Linked DNA regions of Cohaesibacter gelatinilyticus. The protein of the gene in region 1 interacts with the protein of each later gene in a pairwise test. Links are inferred from orthologs where the notes say so. Each region holds a gene or a part of one and is shown in the gene's direction. Other genes may lie near its edges.

What was found. Proteins that work in one complex are often made in the same cells at the same time.
Region 2: the proteins of CRO57_RS17450 (region 1) and CRO57_RS13910 interact in binary tests that used the Escherichia coli proteins (3 or more experiments, as listed by UniProt). The link is inferred for Cohaesibacter gelatinilyticus from one-to-one orthologs.

What each region holds. Positions count from the first base shown.
Region 1 is NZ_OBEL01000004.1:320,167-325,076, reverse strand. What follows is about bases 1,008-3,861. They hold CRO57_RS17450 (putative 2-aminoethylphosphonate ABC transporter ATP-binding protein), read left to right. Parts: upstream 1,008-1,778; coding sequence 1,779-2,945; downstream 2,946-3,861. Other genes in these bases: CRO57_RS17445 (putative 2-aminoethylphosphonate ABC transporter permease subunit), read left to right, coding at 2,938-3,861; CRO57_RS17455 (putative 2-aminoethylphosphonate ABC transporter substrate-binding protein), read left to right, coding at 1,008-1,672. Also shown: CRO57_RS17460 (RuBisCO large subunit C-terminal-like domain-containing protein), read left to right, coding at 1-383; more of CRO57_RS17455, read left to right, coding at 653-1,007; more of CRO57_RS17445, read left to right, coding at 3,862-4,910. UniProt on the Escherichia coli protein: Part of the ABC transporter complex CysAWTP involved in sulfate/thiosulfate import. Responsible for energy coupling to the transport system.
Region 2 is NZ_OBEL01000003.1:12,436-17,389, forward strand. The notes cover bases 1,302-4,199. They hold CRO57_RS13910 (glutamate-5-semialdehyde dehydrogenase), read left to right. Parts: upstream 1,302-2,062; coding sequence 2,063-3,337; downstream 3,338-4,199. Other genes in these bases: proB (glutamate 5-kinase), read left to right, coding at 1,302-2,026; CRO57_RS13915 (nicotinate-nucleotide adenylyltransferase), read left to right, coding at 3,368-4,021; rsfS (ribosome silencing factor), read left to right, coding at 4,168-4,199. In the rest of the region: GTPase ObgE, read left to right, coding at 1-899; more of proB, read left to right, coding at 887-1,301; more of rsfS, read left to right, coding at 4,200-4,545; 23S rRNA (pseudouridine(1915)-N(3))-methyltransferase RlmH, read left to right, coding at 4,671-4,954. UniProt on the Escherichia coli protein: Catalyzes the NADPH-dependent reduction of L-glutamate 5-phosphate into L-glutamate 5-semialdehyde and phosphate. The product spontaneously undergoes cyclization to form 1-pyrroline-5-carboxylate.

The sequences.
Region 1 (4,910 bases):
TCGACTTGCCAATCATGGCGCATCCAGCTTTTCTTGGCCCCTATGTACTATCAGAGCAACTTGGCTTCACCCATGCCATGATGTTTGGAACATTGCAGCGTCTGGCTGGTACTGACATTTCGGTCTTTCCGAATGTAGGGGGGCGGTTTGGCTTCACAAAAGAGCAGTGCCAATCCATAGCCAAGGCTTGTACAGAAGATGACAGCATCGGTCAGACTATGTTGCCAAGCCCCGGTGGTGGTATGAGCGTCGAGCGCGCTGCCGATATGGCAGGGATGTATGGAGATGATGTTGTCTATCTGCTCGGCGGCAGCCTGTTGCGCTATCAGGACAAAATAGGCGAGGGTATCCGCGATATGCGAACTGCCCTTGATGCGATCTAGGCTTGGGTTCTTGCATTATGCAGATTTCGATATGACAATGTTGCATAATTTGGATTTTGGCAACTTCCGTCCAAATCCAGAAATTTTGAATCATGCAACATGACCCAGCATTTTCCAAGTCGGAATTTATATATAAGCTCAACTTATAGTATGGTAGGCATAATCGATTTTTCTTGTCCAAAAAAACTGCGAAACTACTGTAATCCAGTTAAAGCCGGACCGGGTCGGAAAGAATGCCTGGCCAGCATCACCTTTGGAGGAGAATAAATATGTCATCAAAGATTGGCCTTTTTACGGCTTGTGTGTTTTCACTTGGACTCGCAACAAGTGCATTGGCAGAAACAGAGCTGACGGTCTATACAGCAGTAGAAGCTGAAGATCTTGGTCGGTATGCCGAGACTTTCAATGAAAAATATCCCGACATCAAAATCAATTGGGTGCGTGATTCCACAGGGATCATTACCGCCAAACTGCTGGCCGAGCGAGATAACCCGCAAGCAGATGTCGTTTGGGGTCTTGCTGCTACCTCATTGTTGCTTCTGAAGTCGGAAGGCATGCTGGAGCCATATGCTCCCAAAGGTGTCGAGAACTTGGACCGCAAGTTCGTAGATGATGATACACCGCCGTCATGGGTTGGAATGGATGCATGGATTGCTTCTGTTTGCTACAACACGGTAGAAGCAAAAAAAGCGGGCCTGACTCCACCAAAATCCTGGAAAGATCTGACGGATCCCCAATATAAGGGCCATGTGATCATGCCGAACCCGAACTCATCCGGGACCGGCTTTTTGGATGTATCAAGCTGGTTGCAACTATTTGGTGACAAGGGTGGTTGGGAGTATATGGATGCCTTGCATCAAAATATAGCACGCTATACCCATTCAGGTTCCAAGCCATGCAAACTGGCTGCTGCCGGTGAAATTCCAATCGGTATCTCATTTGCTTTTCGTGGCGCAAAATCCAAGGCCGCAGGAGCGCCTCTTGAGATTATTGTTCCTTCTGAAGGTGTAGGCTGGGATATGGAAGCCACTGCAATCATTGCAGGGACCGAAAAACTGGACGCAGCGAAAAAGCTTGTTGATTTTACGGTCACCAAGGATGCCAACAAAATGTATAACAAAGGCTATGCGGTCGTAGCATATCCTGGTATTGCGAAACCGGTTGAGCATTTTCCAGAAGGTCTGGCTGATGCAATGATCAATAACGACTTTGTGTTTGCAGCCGTCAATCGTGCCAGTATCTTGAAAAAGTGGCAGGAACGCTATGATGGTAAATCTGATCCAAAGTGATAAGCCTTTGGTTTCTTGATGAAGGCAGGAGCCTTGACCAATACTGGCTCCTGCTTTTCCGCTGCAACAAGCGGATGCTCCAACAAGTCCCTGAAAGATCGTAATTATGCAAACCATGACCGCCCTGCAAGATGCAGAGGGCGAAGCTGTGCCTTCTCCCAAATTGTATCTGAGCATCAAAAATCTTTGGAAAGCCTTTGGCACGTTTCTGGCCTTGAAGGATATCTCGCTCGATATCAATGAAGGTGAATTTGTCTGTTTTCTTGGCCCCTCAGGATGTGGCAAGACCACGTTGTTGCGCGCCATTGCCGGACTGGATCTGCAAACTCAGGGAAGTATGACCCAGAATGGGCTGGATGTTTCAAACCTGCCTCCATCGGAGCGCGATTTTGGAATTGTCTTTCAGTCATATGCCCTGTTCCCCAATCTGACTATCAAGAAGAACATCGCTTTTGGCCTTGAGAATATGGGGCGTAGCAAGGACGAAATTTCCGGTCGGGTAAACGAGCTATTGGAACTGGTCGGTCTACCTGATCAGGGGGACAAATATCCCGCACAATTGTCCGGGGGACAGCAACAACGAATAGCACTCGCACGTGCCATTGCAACCAATCCCGGTCTTTTGCTTCTGGACGAGCCATTGTCGGCTCTGGATGCCAAAGTACGAGTGCATCTACGTCATGAAATCAAAGAGTTGCAACGAAAACTGGGTGTTACAACTGTGATGGTAACCCACGATCAGGAAGAAGCATTGGCCATGGCTGATCGGATTGTGGTGATGAATCATGGTGTCATTGAGCAGGTGGGATCACCAACACAGGTCTATCGCCACCCGGCCAGCTTGTTTGTAGCTGATTTCATTGGTGAGATGAATCAGTTCCCGGCCCGTTCTGCCGGTGATAATCTCATTGATATTGGTGGTACGATTGTAAAAGGCGAGCACCATGGTTTGCCCAAAGGTGATGCCATTCTGGCTGCCATCCGACCCGAGGATATCATTCCGCATGGTATGGGCGCACGTTCTCCAGGAGCAGATGACATTATCATCACACCGGAAAATGCGGTTACAGTCGATGTAACCGAGATGGAGTTTTTAGGGTCCTTCTGGCGTTGTCGCTTGCGCAATGAGATGTTCGGGGACAATGATCTGATTGCTGATTTCTCCATCAACGCCGTAAGACGCCTTGGCTTGAAGGAAGGCGGCCATATGACCATCGAACTGGATCAGGATCGCCTTATGGGCTTCAATCAGGAAGGGCGCCATAATGACTGATCTCTCCCAGCAATCTTTGCCTGCCGGGCCAGTCATAAAAGGCAAGCTCAGTCGTGATGATATCATGATGCGCGGCGGAATGATTGTGATTGCACTTTATTTGATCATCTCCCTGGCATTTCCACTCTATGCGATGTTGTCAAAGTCGTTTTCCACCTATCGGGTGGATCTGACGCGCTTCGAGTTCCAGCAAAGCAACGAAGACGGCATTTTTGATGGTTCCATCATAAGTGCTGCCGAGTTGAATGCAAAAATCCCTGTTTATTCAGATGCAGATCTGACAACAGGAGCAGACGGTCGTTTGACAGTCACCAAATGGTTTCCGAAATTCAGTTTCCGCAGTCCCGTCAAATATAAAGTACGCAATGTAGAACAGGGTGGACGTTTTCTGGTCAGTTCCACGCTGTATGATGGAACGGATTGGATTGAACTCAACTCCAATAAATTCCGACGAGTACAATTGCGACCTGTCAAGTCAACGGGGTTGGGCAATTTCGTAAGCTATTTTTCTACACCCGCCCTGTTTCAGTCCATCAAAAATTCACTTTGGATCTCGATCATCTCAACGATGATCACAGTCAGCCTTGCCTTCTGGTTTGCCTATGCCCTGAACCGGAGCTGCATGCGCTACAAGGGAGTATTCAGACTGATCGCCATGGCGCCCATTCTGGTGCCTTCTCTATTGCCCGGTATTGCTCTGGTCTATTTGTTTGGCAATCAGGGCATGATGAAGGAATTGCTGCTGGGGGCAAGTATCTATGGCCCCATCGGAATTGTCATCGGATCGGTCTTTTTTACCTTTCCCCATGCATTCCTGATCATTTCTACGGCGTTGGCCATATCAGATGCCAGGCTCTATGAAGCCGCGACAAGTTTGAGAAGCTCTCCATGGCGAACCTTTTGGACCGTTACAATTCCCGGCGCCCGCTATGGATTGATTTCAGCCGCTTTTGTGGTCTTCAATCTGGTAATAACCGATTTTGGTTTGCCCAAGGTGATCGGAGGTCAGTTCAATGTACTTGCGGTTGACATCTACAAGCAGGTGATCGGCCAGCAAAACTTTGAGATGGGCGCCGTCGTCTCCGTCGTGCTGGTCATTCCAGCTATTCTGGCATTTGGAATTGATCGTTTTGTGCAGTCCAAACAGGTTGCCCTGCTTTCAGCACGATCTGTCCCATTTCAGCCGCAGCCAGATCAAAAACGCGATCGTCTTCTGTTTGCCTATTGTTCTGCCATGGCTCTGTTCATTATCGGTTTGCTGGCAGTCTGTCAGTTTGCCGCTCTGGTGAAGTTCTGGCCCTATGATCTGAGCCTCAGTCTGAATAATTATCAATTTGATAAAATGGATGGCGGTGGATGGGGGTCCTATTTCAACTCTATCCAAATGGCATTGATGGTTGCGATCATCGGTACCGTGGTCGTCTTCTTCGGGGCTTATCTGGTCGAAAAGTCCAATGGGTTCAAAGTGGGCCGCTCGCTGTTTCAAATGATTGCCATGTTACCCATGGCAATTCCGGGCATGGTGTTGGGACTGGCTTATATCTTCTTCTTCAACAGCCCATCCAACCCCTTGCATTTTCTCTATGGAACAATGGCCATTCTGGTGATTTGTACCGTCACACATTTTTATACGGTCTCTCACCTCACAGCTGTGACCGCATTGAAGCAAATGGATCGGGAATTTGAATCTGTTTCTGCATCGCTCAAACAACCCACGATGAAATTGTTTACACGCGTTACGGTGCCGGTATGTCTACCAGCAGTTCTGGATATTTCCATCTATCTGTTCGTCAATGCCATGACGACGGTCTCTGCAGTTGTCTTTCTCTATTCACCCAAGACAACCCTGGCATCAATCGCGGTGCTGAATATGGATGACGCCGGTGATATCGCACCAGCCGCCGCAATGGGTATGATGATCTTCTATACCAATGCCGCAGCCCGTATCCTGCATTTGGTCATTTC
Region 2 (4,954 bases), on another replicon or contig:
TCGAATGTGTCAATGGCCTGAATACGCTCATTGACTACCGCTTCAAACAGCATTTCAAAGCCGATACCGGTCTGCATGGCATGGGCCGTAACCGCAATGGCCATAAAGGCAAGGATGTGGTGTTGCGTGTACCCATCGGCACCCAGATTATGGATGAGGACAATGATGAGGTTCTCGCTGATCTGACGGAAATCGGCCAGAAGATTCTGCTCGCCAAAGGTGGCAATGGAGGCTTTGGCAACACTCATTTCAAATCCGCAACCAATCAGGCCCCACGCCATGCCAATCCCGGGCAAGATGGCGAAGAGCGCTGGATATGGTTGCGTTTGAAGCTGATCGCTGACGCAGGTCTCGTTGGCCTGCCAAATGCTGGCAAATCCACATTTCTTGCATCAGTCTCGTCTGCCAAACCAAAAATCGCCGATTATCCATTCACCACTCTGCATCCCAATCTGGGTGTTGTGGGCATTGATAGCCGTGAATTTGTCATGGCCGACATTCCCGGTCTGATCGAAGGAGCCCATGAGGGCATCGGCATCGGAGACCGCTTCCTCGGCCATGTCGAGCGCTGTCGTGTGCTGTTGCATCTGATCGACGCAACCCAGGAGGATTTCGTCGACGCCTATCGGGTAATCCGCGGTGAACTGGAAGCCTATGATGAAGGCTTGGGCCAGAAAGACGAAATCGTCGCCCTGACCAAGGTTGATTCGCTGCTAGAAGAAGAGCTGGAAGAAAAACTCCAAACATTTGAAGAGGCTTATGGCTTCCGACCGATGGCCATTTCTGCTGTTGCCCGAACCAATATGGACGATATCTTGCGTGCTATCATGAGCAAGATTGAAACCGAGAACAAACGCGAAGAAGAAGCAGATCTTGAGCCCGAACCATGGCGTCCTTAATTCCACGATTGCAAGATCAAAAACGCATTGTCATCAAAATTGGCTCAGCCACACTGGTTGATGCCAAAAGTGGGCGTTTGCGCGCAGCCTGGCTGCAAACATTGGTCGATGATATTGCCTGGCTGAAGGAGCAGGGCAAGGAAGTCTTGATTGTATCCTCCGGTGCCATCGCTCTGGGCCGCAAACAAACAAACTTGCCAACAGGCCATTTGAAGCTGGAGCAAAGTCAGGCTGCAGCAGCCATTGGCCAAATCAGCCTTGGCCGAGCTTATGCAGACGCCCTGAACAAGGTAGAGCTGATAGCAGGTCAAATTCTGCTGACATTGGGTGATACCGAAGCACGTCGCCCTTATCTCAATGCTAGGGCCACGCTTGCGACCTTGCTGGAACTGGGCGTTGTACCAATCGTCAATGAAAATGACACGGTCGCCACATCCGAGATCAAATATGGCGACAATGACCGTCTGGCCGCACGTGTAGCCACCATGATCAGCGCCGATTGTCTTGTACTGCTCTCTGACATTGACGGCCTCTATACCGCACCACCGGCATCCAATCCCGATGCCAGGCATCTTCCCGTGATTGAAAAAATCACCCCGGAGATTGAGGCCATGGCAGGCAGTGCCGGATCATCCCTTGCCAAAGGCGGCATGACCACAAAGATTGCTGCTGCAAAAATCGCTGTGAAAGCAGGCACATCCATGGTTATCGCCAACGGTGCTGGCTACAATCCGTTGCAAGCCATTGTCAGTAGCGCAAAATGCAGCTGGTTTTTGGCTAAAGCCAGCCCGATCACCGCCCGCAAACGCTGGATCCATGGCTCACTGGAACCCCATGGAATGATCATGCTGGACGCCGGTGCAGTCAAAGCGCTGCTCTCCGGTAAAAGCCTGCTACCAGCAGGTGTCACCAGACTGGAAGGCGCCTTCTCTCGCGGGGACGCCGTCATTTTAAACGGACCGGATGGAGAAGAAATCGCCCGTGGTCTGGTCGCGTATGATCGAACGGAAGCCGATAAAATTATCGGTCGGCAATCCCATGAGATTGCAGGCTTGCTTGGCTACGATGGTAGAGCCGAAGTCATCCACCGCGATGATATGGTTCTGAGCGAATTCGAAAATAGATAACAGATTTCAGATTTAAGCCTTGAGGGGAACAGGCAAATGAATGACATGACAGGCAATGTGACCGAGATCATGATGACATTGGGTCAAAAAGCTCGAACCGCCGCCCGAGAGCTCGCCAACGCCCCGACAGCACAAAAAAACAAAGCCCTGTCCGAGGCTGCAATTGCTATTCGCGCATCGACCAAGGAAATCCTCGCCGCGAACGCAAAAGATGTCGAAAAAGGCAAGAAGGACGGCATGGCAGCCTCCTTCCTTGATCGCCTGACACTGGATGAGAAACGCATTGACGCCATTGCCCAGGGGTTGGACGCCATTGTCAAACTACCTGACCCTGTTGGCAGTATCATGGCTGGATGGGATCGTCCCAACGGCCTGCATATTGAACGCGTTCGCACCCCCCTCGGTGTGATTGGTGTGATTTATGAGAGCCGCCCCAATGTTACAGCCGACGCAGGTGCCCTATGTCTGAAAGCTGGCAATGCCTCAATCCTGCGTGGTGGCTCGGATAGCTATCATTCCTCTCGTGCCATTCATGCCTGCTTGATGCAGGGCTTGAAAGCCGCGGGCCTGAGCGAGCATTGCGTTCAAATGGTACCAACCACAGACCGCGCAGCTGTGGGAGAAATGCTCAAAGGTCTGGGTGGCAATGTCGACGTGATTGTGCCCCGAGGCGGCAAGGGTCTGGTTGGCCGTGTTCAGGATGAAGCACGCGTGCCGGTCTTCTCACATCTGGAAGGTGTTTGCCATCTCTATATCCATGAAGCAGCGGATGCGGAAAAAGCACTGGCAATCGCCGTCAACGCCAAGATGCGCCGCACCGGAATTTGTGGCGCAGCAGAAACCCTGCTGCTGGATCGCAAGCTCGCGCAAAGCCATGCCAAACCGATTGTAAAAGCCCTACAGGACGCCGGCTGCACTATTCATGGCACCGAGGAAGTAATTGCGCTGACTGATAATGTGGTAGCAGCGAGTGATAAAGACTGGCACACCGAATATCTCTCAGCCGACATCTCTGTGAAACTGGTCGACAATATCGCAGAGGCCATCGATCACATCGCGACCTACAGCTCCTCTCATACAGAGAGCATCATCACTGAGGATGCCAAGGCTGCTAGCCGTTTCCTCAATGAAGTGGATAGTGCCATTGTCATGCATAATGCCTCCACTCAATTTGCCGATGGTGGCGAATTTGGCATGGGCGCCGAAATCGGCATCGCCACCGGCCGCATGCATGCCCGTGGCCCGGTTGGTCTGGAGCAATTAACCAGCTTCAAATATCGCGTTCACGGCACCGGGCAGATTCGTCCATAATTGTGAACGAGAAAGCTGGACCCAAACTCCATGAGCCGATCACCCAATCACGGCACGCGCATTCCACCTATCGAGCCCGGTATGACCATCGGGCTCTATGGAGGCAGCTTCAATCCACCTCATGACGGGCATCGCCATGTCGCATTGACAGGTTTGAAGCGCTTGGAGCTGGACAAGATCTGGTGTCTGGTCACGCCGGGCAATCCGCTCAAGAACAATTCCAGCCTTCCTCGACTGGAAGAGAGACTGGAGCAAACAGCCAACATGATGGATCACCCATCCATCTCGCTGACCGGGCTCGAGCAGCAACTCAGTTCCGGCTATTCCGCCAAGACCATTCTCTGGTTAACCAGGAAATATCCGCAAAATCGCTTTGTTTGGCTCATGGGAGCCGATAATTTGGCCAATTTTCATCATTGGCGGCAATGGAAGCGCATTTTTGCCACTTTACCCATTGCAATCATTGACCGTCCGGGTTACAGCCTGTCGCCTCTTTCTTCCAAGGCAGCCCAGACTTATCAACGCTGGCGCCTGCCAGAAAAAGAGGCGAAAGGCCTATCTGCCAACCGCGGCCCCTGCTGGGTTTTCCTCCATGGACCGCGGTCACATCTGTCATCGACACTGCTGCGCGAAAAGAAGCGCAAGGGTGAGGGCACTGGCAACAGCCTTGATAATGTCACATAGAATGACTTAGATTATAAGAGTCGAGAGATTCGACGGATCAACCTTCGCTCACATTCTTGGCCAGTCTATGGGGGCCATACCGAGCAAGGAATGATCCAGTTTTGGAAAATGAGGTGCATTTGTCCACCGCAACACAAATGGAGACCATGCCCAACGGCCTTTCTCCCCAAGCCCCTGCAACAGATCGCAAGGATCCAGAGCAAGCGCTTACCCTGATCTTGTCGAGCCTGGATGATTCCAAGGCTGAAGACACCCTTTCCATCGATTTGCGCGGCAAGTCTTCTCTTGCCGATTTCATGATCATCAGCTCTGGTCGGTCCCACCGTCATGTGGGAGCTGTTGCTGATCGTCTGCTGCGTGATCTGAAGGATAACGGGTTCGGCAATGCCCATGTCGAAGGTCTGCCAAATTGCGACTGGGTGCTGATTGATACAGGCGATCATATCGTCCATATCTTCCGCCCGGAAGTGCGTGAGTTTTACAATATCGAGAAAATGTGGTCCGCTGAAAGCCAGGACGACTAGAGCATATTCCTGAAAAGTGCTTCAACTTTTCGGATAAGAATTTGCTTAAAACAAAGATATAAAGCCTTTCCATCGATTCAACAATCTACAGAAAGGCTTTAAGACTTGATCCGAGCGGACCTGTCATGAAACTGATCCTTGCTGCCGTTGGCCGCCAAAAGGCAGGCCCGGAAACAGAGTTGCTTGAGCGGTATCTTGACCGCGCCCGCAAAGCCGGGCGCAGTTTGGGCTTCACCTCGATCGAAATGATCGAGCTGGTGGAAAGCCGGGCCAAATCCACTTCCGAGCGCAAGGATCAGGAAGCCGAGCAACTGCTCAAGGCCCTGCCCTCCAATTCTTTCATCATCGCACTGGACGAGCATGGCAAGAATCTCTCAAGCCCGGATTTTGCCAGACTGCTGGACCGTGA